DNA from 2 places in the Mesorhizobium robiniae genome. Region 1 is predicted to be linked to the other one. Evidence: riboswitches for the same ligand, from Rfam matches in the RefSeq annotation. Region 1 holds a riboswitch; the other holds the start of a gene.
The links. Region 1 has a riboswitch for S-adenosylmethionine ahead of ABID19_RS06485 (O-succinylhomoserine sulfhydrylase). Riboswitches for the same ligand answer to the same signal wherever they lie in the genome.
Positions count from the first base shown of each region.

Region 2: linked by a shared signal. The riboswitch ahead of metX (homoserine O-acetyltransferase MetX) and the one ahead of ABID19_RS06485 (O-succinylhomoserine sulfhydrylase) in region 1 are both predicted to bind S-adenosylmethionine.

Region 1 covers NZ_JBEPMC010000002.1:425,976-436,661, reverse strand. Annotated here, with positions in the region: gene ABID19_RS06485 (O-succinylhomoserine sulfhydrylase) at 1-993, opposite strand, end outside; SAM riboswitch at 1,051-1,128, opposite strand; gene ABID19_RS06480 (2'-deoxycytidine 5'-triphosphate deaminase) at 1,299-2,393, shown strand; gene ABID19_RS06475 (ABC transporter substrate-binding protein) at 2,491-3,264, shown strand; gene ABID19_RS06470 (hypothetical protein) at 3,281-3,730, opposite strand; gene araD1 (AraD1 family protein) at 3,758-4,750, opposite strand; gene mmsB (multiple monosaccharide ABC transporter permease) at 4,962-6,254, opposite strand; gene mmsA (multiple monosaccharide ABC transporter ATP-binding protein) at 6,251-7,783, opposite strand; gene chvE (multiple monosaccharide ABC transporter substrate-binding protein) at 7,884-8,948, opposite strand; gene ABID19_RS06445 (LysR family transcriptional regulator) at 9,263-10,252, shown strand; gene ABID19_RS06440 (hypothetical protein) at 10,522-10,686, opposite strand, start outside.
Region 2 covers NZ_JBEPMC010000015.1:93,366-104,051, forward strand. Annotated here, with positions in the region: gene ABID19_RS30380 (aldo/keto reductase) at 1-668, opposite strand, end outside; gene ABID19_RS30385 (GlxA family transcriptional regulator) at 820-1,788, opposite strand; gene ABID19_RS30390 (quinone oxidoreductase family protein) at 1,959-2,939, shown strand; gene ABID19_RS30395 (gamma-glutamylcyclotransferase) at 3,004-3,570, opposite strand; gene ABID19_RS30400 (DUF2125 domain-containing protein) at 3,688-4,686, shown strand; gene ABID19_RS30405 (sugar kinase) at 4,737-5,663, shown strand; gene ABID19_RS30410 (prephenate/arogenate dehydrogenase family protein) at 5,684-6,619, opposite strand; gene hisC (histidinol-phosphate transaminase) at 6,624-7,733, opposite strand; SAM riboswitch at 7,862-7,939, shown strand; gene metX (homoserine O-acetyltransferase MetX) at 8,060-9,229, shown strand; gene metW (methionine biosynthesis protein MetW) at 9,264-9,878, shown strand; gene ABID19_RS30430 (glycosyltransferase) at 9,891-10,686, shown strand, end outside.

The DNA.
Region 1 (10,686 bases):
ATCGAGCGCGTTCTGCAAGGCGAAGGCTGCCTGCTTGCCGCCCTTGACGTCAAGGCAGATCAGCGTCGAGCCGCCCGACATCTGCTTCTTGACGACCGCCGCCTGCGGGTGGTCGGCGCGGCCGGGATAGATAACGCGGGCGATTTCCGATCGCTCGGCAAGAAAATCCGCGATCTTGCCGGCACTTTCCGTCTGCTGACGCACGCGCAGCGGCAGCGTCTCCAGGCCCTTTAGCAGCGTCCAGGCGTTGAACGGAGACAGGCTGGGACCGGTGTGGCGGAAATAGTCGTGCAGGTTCTCGTCGATCCACTTCTTGTCCGACAGGATGATCCCGCCGAGGCAGCGACCCTGGCCGTCAATGTGCTTGGTCGCCGAATAGACGACGATATGGGCGCCGAGCTGCAACGGTTTCTGCTGCAAGGGCGTGGCAAAGACATTGTCGACGATCAGCCGCGCGCCGATCGAATTGGCAAGCGAGGCAACGGCTGCGATGTCGACGACTTCCAGCGTCGGATTGGTCGGGCTTTCAAGAAAGAACAGCTTGGTGTTGGGCCTGACCGCCTGTTCCCAATTGGCGATTTCGGTGCCGTCGACCAGCGTCGCCTCGATGCCGTATTTCGGCGCCAGCGTCTCGACCACCCAGCGGCAGGAGCCGAACAGCGCGCGCGCCGCCACGATATGGTCGCCGGCCCTGGCGCTGCACAGCAGCGCCGCCGTCACCGCAGCCATGCCCGACGCTGTGGCGCGGGCATCTTCGGCGCCCTCCAGCGCACACATGCGCTTCTCGAACATGTCGACCGTCGGATTGGCGTAGCGCGAATAGATGAAGCCCGGTTCCTCGCCCTTGAAACGGGCCTCGGCCGCTTGCGCGGTGTCGTAGACATAGCCCTGGGTGAGGTACATCGCCTCGGAGGTCTCGCCGAAACCGGAACGCAAGGTCCCGCTATGCACGAGTGCTGTCTGAGGTTTCCAATTGCGCTTCTTGCTTGTCATCACTTTTGTTCCAGACACAAAAAAACCGGCCGCGAAAGTCGCAACCGGTCCATACGGCCTTGCGGCCCGACGGTCCTTTAGCGACTTGTTTAACGTGGCTGCAAGCCGACCGGCCAAATCACCACGGGATAACGACCCTTTAGACCCGGACCTCGCTTGCGTCAATTGCCGGCATGATTAAGAGGTTTGTACCAGCAGGTTCCGCAAAAGCCTGCCCTTGGGTCTGACCTGAGGGCGTCTCACGGTTTTGCGGCATAAGACTGCAAGAAACGAGACCTTGCCCGGCCTTCAAGCGGAGCCAGACTTTGCGGCAGACAGGCATTCTTCCCGATCAGGACATTTCCGCACTGTTCCAGTCGGGTGCGCTGACGTCGCTGCGCGCGCTCGACGCCGACCAGATCCAGCCAGCCAGCCTCGACCTCAGGCTTGGCGACAAGGCCTGGCGGGTGCGCGCCTCTTTCCTGCCCGGCCCAAACCACAGGGTCGCTGAAAAACTCGACCGTCTGAAGCTGCACGAAATCAATCTCGCCGACGGTGCGGTGCTGGAGACGGGCTGCGTATATATCGTGCCGCTGCTCGAGAGCCTGGCGCTTCCGGCAAATATTTCGGCCTCGGCCAACCCGAAGAGCTCGACGGGACGGCTCGACATCTTCACTCGCGTGATGACCGATCGCGGCCATGAGTTCGACAAGATCGCTGCCGGCTACAACGGTCCGCTCTATCTGGAAGTCAGTCCGCGCACCTTTCCGATCGTCGTCCGCGCCGGCTCGCGGCTGTCGCAGATCAGGTTCCGCACCGGCAATGCGCTTTTGTCGGAAAGCGAGCTGCACGAATTGCACCGTGCCGAGACGCTCGTCGCCACCGAGCCACCCAACATTTCCGGTGGTGGCATCGCGCTGTCGATCGATCTCGATGGCGATAAGGATGGCCTGGTCGGTTACCGCGGCAAGCACCACACCGGGCTGGTCGACGTCGACAAGCGCGCCGCGCAGGATGTCGTCGACTTCTGGGAGCCGCTCTACAAGAGCGGTGCCGGCGAATTGGTGCTCGATCCGGACGAATTCTATATCCTCGTCAGCCAGGAGGCGGTGCATGTGCCGCCGCTCTATGCCGCCGAGATGACGCCCTTCGATCCGCTGGTCGGCGAATTCCGCGTCCACTATGCCGGCTTCTTCGATCCGGGCTTTGGCCATTCGGCGGCCGGCGGCACCGGCAGCAGGGCGGTGCTTGAAGTGCGCAGCCACGAAGTGCCGTTCATCCTCGACCACGGCCAGATCGTCGGGCGCCTCGTCTACGAGCACATGCTGAAGCGGCCGCAGGCACTCTACGGCACCGATCTCGGCTCGAACTACCAGGCGCAGGGCCTGAAACTGTCCAAGCATTTCCGCGCCGCGCGCTGATCGCCGATCACGATCAGACCGTGCTTGCCTGAACCCTGCGGGTCGTGCTTGGCTGTGTCCAGCCGTCAGGGTGGCTCTGAACCAAGGGAACAAAAAAATGCAGATTTCAAGATGGATCGCATCGGCAGCAACAGCCGCCATGCTGGTGATATCGGCCGGCTCCTTGTCGGCGCAAGCACAGGAAAAATTGAAGATCGCCACCGAAGGCGCCTATCCGCCGTTCAACACCATCACCGCGGACGGCAAGCTCGTCGGCTTCGATATCGACATCGCCGAGGCGCTTTGCGCTCAGATGAAGGTCGAGTGCGAACTTGTCACGCAGGACTGGGACGGCATGATCCCGGCGCTCCAGGCCAGAAAATTCGACGCCATCGTCGCGTCCATGAGCATTACCGAGGAGCGCAAGAAGCAGGTCTCCTTCACCAACAAATACTATACGACGCCGCTTTCGCTGGTGGCCTTGAAGGACAGCGATATTGCCTCGACCGAACCCGCCGCAGTCGCCGGCAAGACGGTCGGCGCCCAGGCTTCGACCACCCAGGCCGACTATGCCCAGGATGTCTATGGCAAGGCCGGCGCCGAGGCAAAGCTCTATCCGACCCAGGAGGAGGCGGTTGCCGACCTGATGAACGGCCGCCTCGATGCCGTCCTCTCAGACAAGTTCGTGCTGACGGACTGGATGAAGAAATCGAGCGACGGCTGCTGCAAGATGGTCGGTGACGTCAAGGGCACCGAGACGGAAGCAGGCATCGCCGTGCGTCAGGAAGACAATGCGCTGCGCGAAAAGCTCAACGCCGCCATCGATGCGATCGTCGCCGACGGCACCTACAAGAAGATCCAGGCCAAGTATTTCGACTTCGATATTTATTGAGAGTCAGCTTCGCTGGTCAGCCGCGAAAGAGATACTCTTTCGCGGCGCCCAAGCAGCCATGAAATTGGCCGATAAAGCGCAGTTCGCGTATGGCCAAACGCTTCCTGCCCCAAAACCCTTCGGTCTGTTTTTCCTCGTCGAGCGCCGCCTTTGAGCCGCGCTTCAAGAGGAACAACTGCTTGTTGAGGCAACCGAGAATATGGGCTCTGGCGGAGTCGATACCGCAAACCCTGCCATTGTCGTTCAGCCTGTCGCTGCGAAGCGCTGATGTCATGCGATCCGTGTTGCGCATCAGAAAGCCCACCTGCACTTTCGAATAGCCGGTTGCCAGAAGACGGCTTGTCATCGCCGAGCGGGCTTCACGGTAGGATTTCGGGCTGCATTGGCCGGCGCTAAAGACCACCGATGGCTGGATCAGGAGCAGGGCCAGGCCAGCGAACACAATGACAAGCCGCATTCTGTTCATTTCCAGCTCCCAAATTGTGACGCTGCCTCACAGCGCCCTCACCGCCACCTTCACCGGCTGCTCGATTTCGAGCGGATTGCGCAGCGGCAGGCCGAAATCCTTGGCCTCGATCTCGAACACGTCGCCGGCCTCGGTCCTGACGCCGTCGGCGAAGGACAGCGTCGCCGTGCCGAACATGTGCACATGCACGTCGCCCGGCTGCCGGAAGGCCGAATATTTGAAATGGTGATGTTCGAGATTGGCGATGGTGTGCGACATGTTCGCCTCGCCCGACAGGAACGGCTTTTCCCACAGCAGCTTGCCGTCGCGAACGATGCGCGAGGACCCCCTGATGTCGGCCGGCAAATCGCCAATCAGGATCTCCGGCCCGAAAGAGGCGTTGCGCAGCTTCGAGTGCGCCAGGAACAGATAGTTCACGCGCTCGGTGACGTGGTCTGAAAATTCGTTCGACAGCGTGAAGCCGACACGGAACGGTGCGCCGTCGTCGCCGATGACATAGATGCCGGCAACCTCCGGTTCCTCGCCGGCATCCTGGGCGAATGCGGGCGACAGAAGCGCCGCACCGGGCGCCACCGCCATGGTGCCGTTGCCCTTATAGAACCACTCAGGCTGGACGCCCGTCTGTCCCTTGGCCGGCTTGCCGCCTTCCAGTCCCATGCGGAACATCTTCATGGAATCCGTGAGCTGCTCCTCGCCGTCGGTGCTGAGCTTCTTGTGCATGGCATCGCGTGTCGCGGCAGAACCGAGATGCGTCAATCCAGTGCCGGTGAGGTGGAGATGCGCCGGATCGGGATGGTTGATCGGCGACAAAAGCCGTCCCTTTTTATAGGCGGCATCGAGGTCGATCGCTTCACCGAACCCTTTGCGCTCGATGAGAGCGACAAGTCCGCTGCCGGTGCGCGCAGCCTCCATTGCCAGCGAATAGACGCTGCGGGCGCCGTTAATGATCCTGGTCTTGCCGCCATTGCGGGCAACGACGCGAATCGTTTCGGCCTCGTCGAGGATCTGGGAGATCAGCATGATGTACCCTCTCTCTGGTGCTTTGGCCCGGCTGCCCATTTGGCAAACCCTGACCTGCGCGGCTCGGGACCAATCCGTGCCACGGGTGAAATTCTTCGTCCGGATTGCGCTCGCTGGCCTGGTCTCTCAGGAGACTTCTTCGCGCCGGCCCTTGCCGGCAGCCGCGATCTGACCCGTATGGTTTCCTCGTCCGGCCAGGTTTCTCCCGGCTTCAACCCTTGTTCTTGTTGTAGACGTCGAAGACCACGGCACCGAGCAGCACCAGGCCTTTGACTACCTGCTGCCAGTCGACATTGACGCCCATGATCGACATGCCGTTGTTCATGACACCCATGATGAAACCCCCGACCACAGCGCCGATGACCTGGCCGACGCCGCCCATCGCCGAAGCGCCGCCGATGAACACGGCGGCGATGACGTCGAGCTCGCTGCCGAGGCCCGCCGCCGGCACGGCTTGCCCCAGGCGCGCCGCGATGATCAGGCCGCCAAGCGCCGACAGCACGCCCATATTGACGAACACTAGAAGGGTCAGCCTTTCGGTCTTGATGCCTGATAGCTGCGCCGCCTTGGCATTGCCGCCCATCGCATAGATGCGGCGGCCGATCGTCATGCGTTTGGTGACGAAGACGAACAGGGCGATCAGCGCGCCCATCACCACAAGGACGATCGGGAGGCCTCTGTAGGTGGCGAACTGGTAGACCAGGAACAGCGCCAGGGCGCTGGTCACCAGGGTCTTGACGACGAACAGCATGAAGGGTTCGGCTTCATAGCCATGCCGCTCGCGGCTGCGCCGTGCCCTGAGCCCGAAGTAGGCATAGGCGAATACGGCGACGAGACCGATCACGATCGTCGTCATGTGCAGCGTCAACCCGCTGCCGACGATCGTCTTGCCGGCGGCGTTCACGACCGGCGGGATCAGCGTCAATGAACCGATCACATCAGGAATGAAGCCGGAGCTGAGCGCCTTGAAGCCGACCGGAAGCGGCCCCACGGAAGACCCGCCACCCAGCAGCGCCTGGCAGATGCCGCGGAAGATCAACATCCCGGCCAGTGTGACGATGAAGCTCGGTATTCGGTGATACGCGATCCAGTAGCCTTGCGCCGCGCCGATTGCGCCACCGACGATCAGGCAGATGATCGACACCACCAGCGGATTGCTCAAAGGGCCAAGCGGCCAGATGACCATCATCATCGCCGCGAGCGCGCCGATGAAGCCGGCGACGGAGCCGACGCTGAGATCGATATGGCCGGAGACGATCACCAAAAGCATGCCCAGCGCCATCACGATGATGAAGCTGTTCTGCTGCACCAGGTTGCTCAGGTTCACCGGCTTGAACAGCGTTCCGGACGTCGTGAACTGGAAGAAGAGCATGATGGCGATCAGCGCCAGGATCAGGCCGTATTCGCGCAGATTGGTGACCAGGGCCGAGACGGCAACGCGAGGTGTCTGTTGGAGGTCCTGGGCGACGCCGCTCTGCGGCCCCGGAGCGCTTTCGGTGCTCATGATGCTTTTCCTTCTCCCCGGACGATGGCGCGCATGATTTTTTCCTGATTTGCGTCGGCCGCGGCCATTTCTCCCACGATGCGCCCTTCATTCATGACGTAGATGCGGTCGGTGATGCCGAGCAGCTCGGGCATCTCGGACGAAATGACGATGATCGCCTTACCCTCGGAGGCAAGACGCGCGATGATCGTATAGATTTCATACTTGGCGCCGACGTCGATGCCACGCGTCGGCTCGTCGAGGATCAGCACTTCCGGATTGGCGAACAGCCATTTCGACAGCACCACCTTCTGCTGATTGCCGCCCGACAGATTGCCGGTCATCTGATAGACGCTGGACGAGCGGATGTTGGTCTTGGCCTTGTATTCGTTGGCGACGGCGAGCTCGCGCATGTCGTCGATCACGCTATGGCGCGACACGCCGGGAAGGTTGGCCAACGTGATATTGTGCTTGATATGATCGATCAGGTTGAGCCCGTAGGTCTTGCGGTCTTCGGTGACGTAGGCAATGCCGTGTTCCACCGCCTTGCTCACCGAAGAGATATCGATCGGCTTGCCTTTGAGGCGCACTTCGCCGGTAATGCGGCGGCCGTACGACCTGCCGAACAGACTCATCGCGAATTCCGTGCGTCCGGCGCCCATCAGCCCGGCGATGCCGACCACCTCGCCCTTGCGGACGTCGATGTCGATGCCCTTGATCACCTGCCGATCGGCGTGGATCGGATGATAGACCGACCAGTCCTTCACTTCGAGCACGGTCTCGCCGATCTTCGGCTCGCGCGGCGGGAAACGGTTATCGAGCGAGCGGCCAACCATCGAGGTGATGATGCGGTCCTCGCGGATGTCTTTCTTGGCCAGCGTCTCGATGGTCCGCCCGTCGCGGATGATCGTGACTTTGTCGGCGACCCGGTTGACCTCGTTGAGCTTGTGCGAGATCAGGATCGAGGTGATGCCTTGCCGCTTGAATTCGAGCAATAGATCGAGCAGCGCCTGGCTGTCCTTTTCGGACAGGCTCGCGGTCGGCTCGTCAAGGATCAACAGCTTCACTTCCTTGCTGAGCGCCTTGGCGATCTCCACCAGTTGCTGCTTGCCGACGCCGATATTGGTGATCAGCGTCTTGGGATCCTCCTTGAGGCCCACCTTCTTCAGCAGGGCGCTTGTGCGAGTCTCGTTGGCATTCCAGTCGATGACGCCATATTTTGCGTGTTCGTTGCCGAGGAAAATGTTCTCTGTGATCGACAGCATCGGCACCAGCGCAAGTTCCTGGTGGATGATGACGATGCCTTTGTGTTCGCTGTCATGGATGCCTTTGAAATGGCATTCTTCGCCACGGTAGATGATCGCGCCGTCATAGGTGCCGGACGCATACACGCCCGACAGCACCTTCATCAGCGTCGACTTGCCGGCACCGTTCTCTCCGACTACGGCGTGGATCTCGCCTTCTTCGACGCGCAAATTGACGTTGGACAGCGCTTTGACGCCGGGGAACGTCTTGGTGATGTCGCGCATCTCCAAAATCGTCGAGGTCATCAGGAATTAAGCTCCTCCGAGATCGGCAAAACATACCGGCCTCGCTGGTTAACGAAAAGGGGCCCTGCATTGCGCAGGACCCCAGTCTTCATATCAGAGATTACTTCAGCTCGTCGGCCTTGATGTAGCCGGAGTCGACCACCAGGGCCTGGTAGTTCGACTTGTCGACCTCATGTGGCGTCAGCAGGATCGAGGGAACGACCTTGACGTCGTTGTTGTAGGTCGTCGTGTCGAGGCCTTCCGGCTTGCCGCCCGAGAGCACCTTGTCGACGAGCTCGACCGTCGCCTTGGCGAGTTCGCGGGTGTCCTTGAACACGGTCGAGTACTGCTCGCCGGCGATGATCGCCTTGACCGAAGCGGTCTCGGCGTCCTGGCCGGTGACGATTGGCCATGGCTGGTCGGCCGTGCCGTAACCGACGGCGCGCAGCGAGGCGATGATGCCGCGCGACAGGCCGTCATATGGCGAGAGCACGCCATCGACGCGGCTGCCATCCGAGTAGTTGGCGGAGAGCAAATTATCCATGCGGGCCTGAGCGGTCGCCGCCAGCCAGCGCAGCGTGCCGACCTTGTCCATGCCCATCTGGCCGGACTTCACGACCAGCGTCTTGTCGTCGATCAGCGGCTGCAGCACCGACATGGCACCGTTGTAGAAGAAGAAGGCGTTGTTGTCGTCCGGCGAACCGCCGAACAGCTCGATGTTGAACGGACCCTTGTTCTCGGGATAGCCGAGGCCCTTGAGCAGGGATTTGGCCTGGATGACGCCGACGCCGAAATTGTCGAATGTCGTGTAGTAGTCGACATTCGCCGTCTTCTTGATCAGACGGTCATAGGCGACGACGACGACGCCCGCGTCAGCCGCCTTCTGCAGTGCGTCCGACATCGTGGTGCCGTCGATCGAGGCGATGATCAGCGCTTTCGGTCCTTTGGTGATTTCGTTTTCCAGCTGGCTGAGCTGATTGGGGATATCGTCCTGCGCATATTGCAGGTCGACAGTGTAGCCGAGAGCCTCGAGCTGGGACTTGACGGCGTCGCCGTCGTTGATCCAGCGCTGCGAGGTCTTGGTGGGCATCAGCACGCCGACGAGGCCTTCGCCTGCCTGTGCAGGCAACGTCATGGCCGCGATGCCAAGGGCCGCGACGGCGGCCAGTGTCTTGATGATCTTCACATTAACTCTCCCTGGTTGATGGACGCGCACCCTGGGTTTCGTGGGCCGCGCGATCGTGCAGGAGCGCCCAAACGCGCCGCTGCCGTCATATCGATCTCCGGTATCCTCCCAATCGGCCCTGAGACTCTGGTTCCAGTCGATGCGATTTTTCTCGCTGGCGACGGTCAAGCCTCAGGACCGGCAAAGGGTGTGGCTCTTTGCCATAACTGTCAAATGCGATCTTTGATGGTTGCTATACCGAAACTGATATATTGAAAGCCGACGAAGACCTGGCCGGATTGCCGGGTCGGCCACGAGCGGGACAAGAAAAGACCATGGCGGCGCTGCGGAATCCTGATGGACTTTCAGCCAGTTACGAAGAACTCTCCGGCGACGGAGAGATCCTGCTGCGCAGCGGCCTCAGCCTGCGCCACATGCGTATGATCGCAGCTCTCGACGACCATGGCCGGGTCAGTGCGGCAGCCCAGGTCATGAACATTTCTCAGCCCGCCGCCTCGCGCATGATCGCCGAGATGGAGGCCGTGCTCGATGTGAAACTGTGCGAAAGGCTGCCGCGCGGCATCACGCTGACGCCCTATGGCAAGGCGTTGGCGAGGCGCGCGCGTTCGATCCTACTCGAGATGCGTGAGGTCGACCGCGAGATTTCAGAGCTCAAGGCTGGCAAGGGCGGCTCGGTATTCCTGGGCGCGGTAACTGCCCCTGCGATCGAGCTCGCCGTGCCGGCGATCCGCGAAATCCGGCGCATCTATCCGCGCATCGAGATCACCATGCAGGTCGAGACCTCCAATGTGCTGGCGCGCGAGCTGATCGCCACGCGTCACGATTTCATCATCGCGCGCGTCCCCGACGACCTCAATCCGCGGCTGTTCGAGGCTCGCGTCATCGGCGTCGAAAAAGCCTGCCTGATCGTGCGCCGCGGCCACCCGCTCGCCAAGGGCAAGGCGGTGGGGCTGGAGGAGACCGCCGCGTACGACTGGGTTTTCCAGTCGGGCGGCTCGCCGCTGCGCCAGGCGATGGAAAGCAATTTCCTGAACCGCAACATCGCGCTGCCGGACCGCATCCTCAACACTAGCTCGCTGCTGCTCACCCTGGTCATGGTCGCGCAGTCGGATGCCATCGCGCCGGTGTCGATCCAGGTGGCGAAATTCATCCAAAACCCCGAGGGGCTGGCCGGCGCCATCGACGTCGTCCAGACCGAGTTCGACATCGAGGTCAGGCCCTATAGCCTGATCACCGTGAAGAATCGCGTGCTGTCGCCGGCGGCCAAGATGCTGCACGACTTCATTTTGAGAGAGGTGGGCTGACGGCTGGAGCGGGTAGCGAACCCGCATCAGGATCAGTGAACCCAACGGGTTAGTCGTGCCCTCCGGAGGCTGTTAACTCAAGCGATTCGTTGCATAGCTATCGCAGCTGTTCCGCTTGGCATCCAGGCGACAAATCGTACTTTCGCGGCACGGCTCGTCGGCCAAGCCGCTTCAATTCAGAATATCGCTCGGGTCGCCCACACCGCCGACGAGTTTGCTCTGTAGCAAAATCGATTGGCCAGCAGTCCTGCTCTTGCAGGCTAGCGCTGCTATGAGCTTGCAGAAGACCCGTCCGACGACCCCGGCAAACGATCGCGAATGGCTTCCTCGGTTCGCTTTGCCCCCGATTCCATGACTTTGCCGACCTTGCCTGCCAGTGTGTCGGCATCTCCACCCCAGCTTTGCCGGTCGGCCTCTTCCTTGACCGTTTCGTA
Region 2 (10,686 bases), on a different contig from region 1:
TACTTGCCGCTCAAAAACCCTTTGGCGAGGCTGAAATAGGTGATGACGCCGATGTCTTCGGCCATGCACAGATCGCGGAGCGGCCCGTCGAAGGAGGCGCGGTCATAGAGATTGTACTCCGGCTGCAGCACCGCGTAGCGCGGCAGGCCCCGCAGGCTTGCCACGTCGAGCGCTGCGCGCAACTGGCCGGCATCGAGATTGGAGGCGCCGACATGGCGGACCTTGCCTTTGGCGAGCAGCTTTTCGTAGGCGCCGAGCGTTTCCTCATAGGGAGTAGCCGGGTCCGGCCAATGCGACAGATAGAGATCGACGACATCGGTCTGCAACCGCTTCAGCGACCCATCGATGGCCTTTTCGATATAGGCGGCGGAGAGGTCTTTCCTGCCCTGCCCCATATCCGACCCGACCTTGGTGACCACCACGACCTTATCGCGGTTGCCGCGGCTCTTCATCCATTTGCCGATGATCGTTTCGGATTCGCCGCCCTTGTTGCCGGGAACCCAGCGCGAATAGGAATCGGCTGTGTCAATGGCGTTGAGGCCGGCGCCGACGAAGCGGTCGAGCAGGTCGAACGAGGTTTTCTCGTCGGCGGTCCAGCCGAAGACGTTGCCGCCCAGAACCAGCGGCGCGATGGACAGGTCGGTTTGACCGAGACGACGTTTCTGCAAGACTGATCTCCGTGGGAAATGGAAAGGAGCGGGCGAAAGCCCTCGCTTAACCTAGGTCTCACCGCGCCAAGGTCAAAGGCCTGGCCGTCCTTTCCAAAGGGCCAGCGCTTCACAAGGGCGCGATCCACCGCGTTGACGTTCCAGCCGATGCCTATTGGCTTTGGCGCCGGTATTCGCCAGGCGGCAGCCCGACCGCGCGGCTGAAAAGCCGGCTGAACGAGGCCGTATCCCGGTATCCGACCTGGTAGCATATTTCCGAAATGCCGAGTTTGGTGCGTTCAAGAAGCGTTTTCGCGGCCTCAAGGCGCCGGTCCTGGATCCATCGGCCGGGAGTGGTGTGCAATTCATCGGAAAACCGGCGCGCCAGCGTTCGCGGCGACAGACCGAGCTGCGATCCAAGGAAGGCAAGGTCGAGCGCTCCGAGCTGTGTTCTGGACAAGGCTTCGAGCCGGTCGCGGAACGGCTCTTGCGAAGGCAGCAGATCGGTGAGCGGGAACTCGTAAGGTGTCTGGATCTGCCGCGACGGCGGCAGCACCAGCAATTTGCGAACCAGGCGCTCCTCCCTGGCGAAGCCAAGGTCCCTGAGAAGCGCCTTGCCGAGCTCCAGGCCTGAAAAACCGCCGCCGCAAGTATAGATCCGTCCGTCCCCGATCAGCACACGTGAAGCGTCCCAACGCACCTTTGGAAAGCGGCGCTGGGCATCGGTCTTCAGCCACCAGGAGATCGTCGCGCGCTTTCGGTCGAGAAGACCGGCGTCTGCCAGGAAGTAACCGGCCCCGCAATGCGCGGCGATGATGGCGCCGTCGCGCTGCGCGCTTGCGATAAGCGGTGCGGCGTGGCGGCTCTCTTCCTCCAGCGCGGCAACAAGCTCCGGGATTTGCATACCGGGCATGGCCAGCAGGATCAGCAGGTCCATGCGCTGCGAGGGTTCGCGGCTGGTGTGAAAGGAAATGCCACGCGTCGTCGTGGCGTCGGCCTGCCGTGCCACGAATTCGAAGGAAATCGCCGGTGCTCCGCGAATGGTGTTCACCAGCTCGAACATTTCGACAAGTGTCGCGGCGACGGCCGAATAGAAGGTCGACGGCAGCCAGATCACGGCGTGGAGAGGGCGATTGTCCAAGATCATGTCCTTTGAGCATCATATGGCAAGTTTAGCACATAGATTGTCAAATCTGCCAATTTTCGATTTCAGCCGACGACCTTAGGTTCCGCGACCGATGCAAACATCGGCGCAGCAATCTGGTGACGTCCAGGCTGCTTGCCCCAGATCGCCCGTTACTGGAGACCGTCATGAAAGCAATTGTATTCGACGCAATCGGCTCGCCGCGAGACGTGCTCTATCTCGGCGACGTGCCGATGCCGCGAATTGGCGACGGCGAGGTGCTGGTCAGGATGGTCTCAGCCTCAGTCAACCCTGGCGATTTCCTGTTCATCCAGAACCTCTATCCCGAACCGAAGAAGCCGCATTTCCCCCGGCAGATCGCCGGAAACCATGGCGCCGGCATTATCGAGGCCGTGGGTGCGAATGTCGCGCTGAAACCGGGCACGCTTGTCGCATTCAGCTACTACGACAGCTGGGCCGAATATGCGGCCGTTTCGGCCGAATGGCTGATCCCGCTGCCCGCCGATTATCCGTTCGAACGCGCCGGGCAGATGGTGAATCCCATCACCGCCTGGGACCTTCTAGCGGATTCCCGTGTGCAGCCCAGACAGTGGCTGGCCGTCACGGCCGGCTATTCATCGGTTTCAACGATGGTGATGCAATTCGCCCAACGGCGCGGCATCAACGTGATCGCGCTCGTGCGACGCTCTCACGACAGGCTGGACCTGAAGCGGCTTGGTGCCACCGCCATCCTCGATCTGTCTGATATGAAGGTCGGCATCAGGGAAGCGGTCATGGAAATGACCGACGGCGCCGGGCTGAACGGGATCATCGACAATGTCGGCGGACCCGTCAGTGGCGAATTGATCCGCACCCTGGCGATGGGCGGGCAGATGATCATCAATGGCGGCATGAGCACAGAGCGTTTCGAACTGCACAATTTCGAGGTGCTGCTGAGCGGGGTCGAGATCAGGGCAAATATCTACCGCTACTTCTTTTCGCCGCCTGTCGAAGCCGACCGGTCAGTTTTGCGCGAGATTATCGACATCTTCGGCCAACCCGATTTCCATGTCCCTGTCGGCGGCATCCATCCGCTGGCGGGATTCGAGCTCGCTGTGACGAACAGCCTGGATCGCGCCGATCTCGGAAAACAGATTTTCAGGATGTAGCCCGGACCTGATCCCAAACCGAAGGTACCGGTTTTCGGAAGAGATCATCAAACAACGAAAGCGATCATGGCCCGATCCGCCGCGCCACCTCTTCCAGCCAGTGGTCGCGGATCCCCAGCGCCTCGAGGTGCTCCAGCGTGCTGAGCACGTAGTCCTCGTTCTTTCCCGACTGGCCGACGGCGCCGCGAACGACGGACGCCGCATCGGCCGCATCGAGCGCGCCGGCATATTGCTCGTGGGTGCGGTCGACGACATAGGCGACCGCCGAGACCGTCTCGCCGGCGTCCGACTCGCCGCCACCCTTCTCGTCGCCCCCGTTCGCATCGCCATTGTCGAGGCGAATGCTAAGCATGCGCTCGAGATAGACATTGGTGACCAGCTCGCGCTCGCGCAGATAGCTGATGACCTCATTGCGCAGCTCGCCGGGGACGCGGAAAGCCAGCCCGACACAGGAGCCGCCACGGTCGAGGCCGAGCACCAGGCCGGGCCGTTCGCGCGTGCCGCGATGCACGAAAGAGTAGACGCAGAGCGACCGGCGGTAGCCGTGGAGGCGGGCACGCCGTGTCTCGACATGCGCAAATCCTGGCCGCCAGATTAGCGACCCGTAGCCAAAAACCCAAAAATCGCCCATATCGCCAAGCCTGGTTGCGGCACTGCACTGGAATCGGTGTTTTTAAAATCCGTCTCCATCTACCTGATGTTGCCGGAAACGACAGCCTCTGCAACACGCGCTAACGAAAGCCGCAGCATGACGTCGAGTGACGAGCGCCCGCCGAATTTTCGCCGCCGCCTCTTCTGGCTTGGCGCTTTGATCGTCGTGCTGTTCGGCATCTACAGCGCCGGCTGGTTCTACCTGGCAGACAAGGTCAAGAGCGAAGCCGCCAAAGCCGTGGCCGAGCTCAACGGCAATGGCATCGAGGCTGACTGCGCCAATCTCACGGTCAGCGGCTATCCCTCGAGCTTTGCCGTTTCCTGCGACAGCCTGGCATATCAGGACGACACACGGAACGTCGCCGCCTCGCTCGGCAGCGTCAACGCGGTTACGCACATCACCCAGATCCTGTCGCCTGGCGCCGACCTGCGGGGGCCGCTCAGGACCTCCGTCCCGGGGATGGCGCCGCTGTGGATCGAGTGGGACACTCTGCGAGCGAACCTGAAACTGTCCTGGCCCCTGCCCCGGCGCGTTTCGCTGGAGGCCGAGGGCCTGTCCGGCCAGACCGATCCGGCTGATGGCACCGACCCGGTCGAACTGTTCAGCGCCGGGACGGCGGCCGGACAATTGCGTCCGAACGGTCAGGACATCGACTATACCGGGAGCTTTACCGATCTCGAAATCGATCCAGGGGCGATCGATGGCCGCGTGCTGCCGCCACTCGACGGCAGCGGCGACCTGACGCTGAAGAACGGCGTGGCGCTGATCAAGAACCAGCCAAAGAGCCTGCGCGGCCAGGCGGTCGATATCGGCAAGCTCGATCTGTCGTCGGGGACCGCGCGCATCACCGTTTCCGGACCGGTTTCCGTCGATGCCGATGGGCTGATCGACGCCGACCTGATGATTAGGCTTAGCGACCCGAAGGCCGTGGCGGCAATCCTCGGCAAGGCCATTCCCGAGCAGAAGAGCCAGATCAAAACAGGCTTTGCCGGACTGGCGCTGCTTGGCAACGAACCGTCGATGCCCCTCAAGATCGTCAAGGGCAAGGCCTCGCTCGGTTTTATCCCGCTGGGCAGGATCAAGCCGGTCGATTAGACCATGATTGCGAACCTACAGTTCCCAATCATGGTCAAACAGGAAGACAGATGAACAGCCCGGTGAAGCTCCTGAGTGTTGGCGCACTGACGCTCGATACGATCCTTCGCGTCGACACGCTTCCGGCACGTCAGGGGAAATTCATCGCGTCCGACGGCGTCCAGATCGCCTCGGGCATGGCTTCGAGCGCGGCGTGCGCCGCACGCCGCGTCGGCGCGGACGTATCGCTGTGGGCGAGTGCGGGGGACGACCTGGTCGGCGACCAGCTGGTCGCCGGGATCGAGGCCGAGGGCGTCGATTGCGGCTTTGTCCGGCGCGTCAGCGGCGCGCGGTCGGCACTGTCGGCCATCTTGGTCGACACGCATGGCGAGCGCATCATCGTTCCATTCTACGACAAGCTCGCCCAGGCCGACCCCGAGGCCCTCCCCACCCAAGACCTCGCCGCATTCGACGCCGTCCTGGTCGACGTGCGCTGGCCGGGCGCAGCAGCTTTGGCCCTGGCGGCGGCGCGCGCAATCGGCCGCCCGGCGATACTGGACGCCGACACAGCGCCGCGGGACGTGCTGGAACGGCTGCTTCCGCTGGCCTCGCACATCGTCGCATCGGAGCCGGCGGCGTTCATCCTCTGCGGCGAGGAGCAAGGCCCGCAACAGGCCTGTGAAGCGCTGGCCAGACGCACCGATGCATTTGTCGCGGTGACGGGCGGCGCTGCGGGAACCTGGTGGTTCGACCGCTCGATAGGGTCCGTGCGCCATGTCGCGGCGCCAAGGATCAAGGCAGTGGATACGCTTGCCGCCGGCGACGTGTTTCACGGCGCCTTTGCCGTCGGGCTGGCGGAAGCCATGCCGATCGAACGGACATTGCGGTTTGCCAGCGCCGCCGCCGCGCTCAAATGCCTGCGCTTCGGCGGCAGGCTAGGCGCCCCGGACAGGGCCGAGACGCTGGCAATGATGGCGGCTCACTGGCCGGCGGACTGACGGCCGGCGGTCGAGACAGGCTACTGCTTTGCGGGGTGCTCGACCGCTTGCCGGCCAAAATCCGGTACGTCGATGTCCTGGCCGGCCTCGATGATCGAGCGGCGGACGGCGCGGGTGCGGGTGAAGAGGTCGAACAGCTTTTCGCCGTCGCCCCAGCGGATCGCCCGCTGCAGCGAGGCCAGATCTTCCGAGAACCGCGCCAGCATTTCAAGGATGGCATCCTTGTTGTGCAGGCAGACATCCCGCCACATGGTCGGGTCGGAAGCCGCAAGGCGCGTGAAGTCGCGAAAGCCGGAGGCCGAATATTTGATGACCTCGGACTTGGTCACCGATTCCAGATCGTCGGCGGTGCCGACGATGTTGTAGGCGATGATGTGCGGCAGATGCGAGACGATGGCCAATGTCATGTCGTGATGCTGGGGATCCATCGTGTCGATGTTGGAGCCGCAGCGGCGCCAGAATTCCGAGAGTCTTTCCAGTGCCTCGGGATCGGTGCCGGGCAACGGCGTGAAAATGCACCAGCGGTTTTCGAACAGCTCGGCAAAGCCGGCATCCGGACCCGATTTTTCAGTGCCGGCCAATGGATGGCCGGGAATGAAGTGCACACCGTCGGGCACATGCGGCTCAATCTGCGCGATCACCGACGCCTTGGTCGAGCCGACATCGGTGAGGATGGCGCCCTGCTTCAGCGCCGGTGCGATTTCCTCGGCGACCTCGCCCGAAGAGCCGACCGGCACCGAAACGATGACCAGGTCGGCATCGCGAACCGCCTCTTTCGCGTCCATCGTGTAGGAGGAGCCCAGGCCGAGTTCCCTTGCCCGCGCCAGCGTCGTTTCGCTGCGTGTCGAGATGGCAACGTGGCCGGCAAGGCCTTCGCGCTGGATGACGCGGGCCAGCGACGAGCCGATCAGGCCGATGCCGACCAGCGCGATCTTTTCGAACATCGGTGATGTCATTGTCTCAGCTTTTCAGAAATGTCGCGAGGGCGGCGACAACGCCGCGATTGGCCTCTTCGGTGCCGATGCTCATGCGCAGTGCATTCGGGAAACCGTAGCCGGAAACGCGCCGCAATATATAGCCGCGCGCGGAGAGGTAGTCGTCCGCAGCTGCCGCTGAATGCTCCTTGTCCTCGGGAAAGTGGATGAGGACGAAATTGCCGACGCTCGGCGTCACCCGCAGCCCGAGCTTGGTCAATTCCTCACTCACCCATGCCAGCCAGGTCTCGTTATGCGCCACGCTGCGCTCGACATGGGCGCGGTCGCGGATCGCGGCAATGCCGGCCTCGATCGCCGTCGCATTGACGTTGAAGGGACCGCGCACGCGGTTGATCGCGTCGATGATATGCATCGGCGCGTACATCCAGCCGATCCGCGCGCCGCCGAGGCCGAGCTTGGAGAAGGTGCGGGTCATGACCACGTTTTCCGCGCTGCCCACCAGTTCGACGCCGGCTTCATAGTCGTTGCGGCGGACATATTCGGCATAGGCGCCGTCCAGCACCAGAAGCACGTTTCGAGGCAGGCCGGCATGCAGGCGGCGTACCTCCTGGAACGGCAAATAGGTGCCGGTCGGGTTGTTGGGATTGGCGAGGAAGATGATCCTGGTGCGCGGCGTCACCGCAGCGAGGATCGCGTCGATGTCGGCGCGCTCATTGGTTTCCTTGACCGACACCGGGACAGCACCTGCCGACTGGATGTAGATCTTGTAGACCATGAAGGCATGTTCGGTGATGACGGCTTCATCGCCGGGCGCGAGATAGGTCTGCGCCAGCAGGCCCAGGATCTCGTCGGAGCCGTTGGAACAGACGATGTTGGCTGGGTTGAGGCCATGCACCTCGGCGATCGCCTCCCGCAGGCGCCTTGCGGTGCCGTCGGGATAGATGTCGAGTCTGGCCGCAACGTCGCGAGCGGCCTCTATCGCCTTCGGCGATGGGCCGAGCGGGTTCTCGTTCGAGGACAATTTGTGGACCTTGGCGACGCCGGCCGGCGCCGTGCTTTTGCCCGGCACATAGGCTTCGATATCCAGTATCCCCGCGCGGGGCGTTGGACGTGCCTGATCCGATGCCTGGTTCATACTATAAAAATCCGTCGAGAACGCTTCCGCCTGGAAAGCCGCAGCGGAAATACAAGCCGTGGCCCGGAATGTCGAGAGGCGTGAGCGGCTGGCCGTTGACGCCGAGGCGCGCCGGCCCTAGAAGAGGGGCGAAATTCCGTGGTGATTTGGCCGGTCGGCTTGCAGCCACGTTAAACAACTTGCTAAAGGGCCGTTTGCATCCTGTAACCGGCTTTGCGAAGGCAATGCCGGTTTTTGTTTGTCCGCTGCCGGCCGGACAATCGCATCGACGCGAAAATCGGTTCCGATTTTCGGAAACGCGCGATGGGTTGATGTAAGAGGATGCTATGGTCGCGCTGCGCACTAAGAGAACCAACAACGAGGCCGACGAGCCGTCGAGCCCCGTGTTGCGTTTTGGTGCCGACAAGCCGCTCAAGCTCGACGCCGGCACTCTGCTGTCACCGTTCCAGATCGCCTACAAGACCTACGGCACGCTCAACGACGCCCGCTCCAACGCCATTCTCGTCTGCCATGCGCTGACCGGCGACCAGCATGTCGCCAGCACCAATCCGGTGACCGGCAAGCCGGGCTGGTGGGAAGTGCTGATCGGCCCCGGCAAGATCATCGACACCAGCCGCTTCTTCGTCATCTGCTCCAACGTCATCGGCGGCTGCCTCGGCTCCACCGGCCCTGCCTCGACCAATCCTGCCACCGGCAAGCCCTACGGGCTCGACCTGCCGATCATCACCATCCGCGACATGGTGCGGGCACAGTTGATGCTGGTCGACCATTTCGGCATCGAAAAACTGTTCTCGGTGCTCGGCGGCTCGATGGGCGGCATGCAGGTGCTGCAATGGGCGTCGAGCTATCCGGAGCGCGTTTTTTCGGCGCTGCCGATCGCCACCGGGGCGCGCCATTCCTCACAGAACATCGCCTTCCATGAGGTCGGCCGGCAAGCGGTGATGGCCGATCCGGACTGGCATGGCGGCAAATATTTCGAACAGGGCAAGCGTCCGGAAAAGGGACTGGCCGTGGCGCGCATGGCCGCTCACATCACCTATCTGTCGGAGGCGGCCCTGCATCGAAAGTTTGGCCGCAACCTGCAGGATCGTGAAGCGCTAACGTTCGGTTTCGACGCCGACTTCCAGATCGAGAGCTATTTGCGCCATCAGGGCATGACCTTCGTCGACCGCTTCGATGCCAATTCCTATCTCTATATGACCCGGGCGATGGACTATTTCGACCTCGCCGCCGACCACGGCGGGCGGCTGGCCGACGCCTTTGCCGGCACCAAGACCCGTTTCTGCCTGGTCTCCTTCACGAGCGACTGGCTGTTTCCGACCGAGGAGAGCCGCTCGGTCGTCCACGCGCTGAACGCGGCCGGCGCCTCGGTTTCCTTTGTCGAGATCGAGACCGATCGCGGTCACGACGCCTTCCTGCTCGACGAGCCGGAACTGTTTGCCGCCATCAACGGCTTCATCGCCTCGGCGGCTCGAGCCAGGGGGCTCAGCGCATGACGCCCGAGGATTGCAGACTTTTTGGACCGGCATCATGAGTGTCAATCACGCCCAGCGCGTCGACCTCGAAGTCGTCGCCGATCTCATCCCGGCGCAGTCGCGGGTGCTGGATGTCGGCTCTGGCGATGGCCTGCTGCTCGAATTGCTGCAGGCGACGAAGCAGGTCGACGGCCGCGGGATGGAACTGTCGCAACGCGGCGTCAACGAATGCGTGGCGCGCGGCCTGTCCGTCATCCAGGGCGACGCCGACAAGGACCTCAAATTCTATCCCGCCAAGGGTTTTGACTTCGTCGTCTTGTCGCAGACCTTGCAGGCGACCCGCAACCCGAAGCTGGTGCTCGACGAGTTGCTCAGGATCGGCAAGCACACCATCGTCTCCTTCCCCAATTTCGGCCATTGGCGGGTGCGCCTTTCGCTGTTCCTCGACGGGCGGATGCCGGTGACGAAGGACCTGCCCTATTCCTGGTACGACACGCCCAATATCCACTTCTGCACCATCCGGGACTTCGTCAATCTCTGCGACGAACTCGGCGCAACGGTGGAAAAGGCAACCGCGCTCGACGCCAATGGCCAGAGGATCGGCCTCTCGATGCCGTGGTGGTTCTGGAATTTCTTCGGCCAGCAAGCGGTGTTCCTGCTGAAGCGGTAGCTCGCTCCAAGGATGACAGTGTTTCTTGATCGGCAGGCGTTGCTATGTATAACTAACTCCGAACCGGTATCGTCGCGAGCCGCGCCGAACAAAGTGACCTCTGATAAAGTTTGCGGTGTAAAGATGGTTGAAGAACAGCCAACTTATTCCCTCGTTGTGGAAATGGAGAACGCCAAGTCGATCGACTGGGACGAGATCGGCGTTGGGTTGACTGCTTTGGCTCGTGAAATCGCTGCGGTTTCCCCAGCTGGTTTTGCAAGGCCGCGAGTTGTCATTTCTCACGGCGGGCGAGACTCGGACGCTGCCTCGCTGCGCAGCAGTATCTCAAATGAGGCGCCACAGTTGGAACAGGTTGCCGACCTGATCTTCACCGCTTGTCCAGGCGGTCGATATTACGAACTCAAGAACAACGGCATCCTGTCAACCGATGGAGACATCGTCATCTTCATCGACTCGGATACCGTGGCAGAATCGGGCTGGCTTCCAACTCTTCTTGACCCGTTTCAAGATCCTAAAATTACTTGCGTGAACGGATATACATATCTTTCGCATGATGATTTCTTTTCAAGGACGTTCGCCCTGATTTGGTTTTTCCCTATGCCTCAGGGCGACGCAAGATTTGCTTCCAAGCGAGCTATAAACGCCAATAACAGTGCTTTTCGGCGCGACTGGATTGTCAATCATCCCTTTGCGAAAAACAATGGATTCAAGGTTTCCTGCACTTTGCTAACGCATGAACTTCGACGTGAAGGCCACAAAATTCTGAACGTCAACGCACGCGTCTATCATTACTCGCCACGTGGTTGGC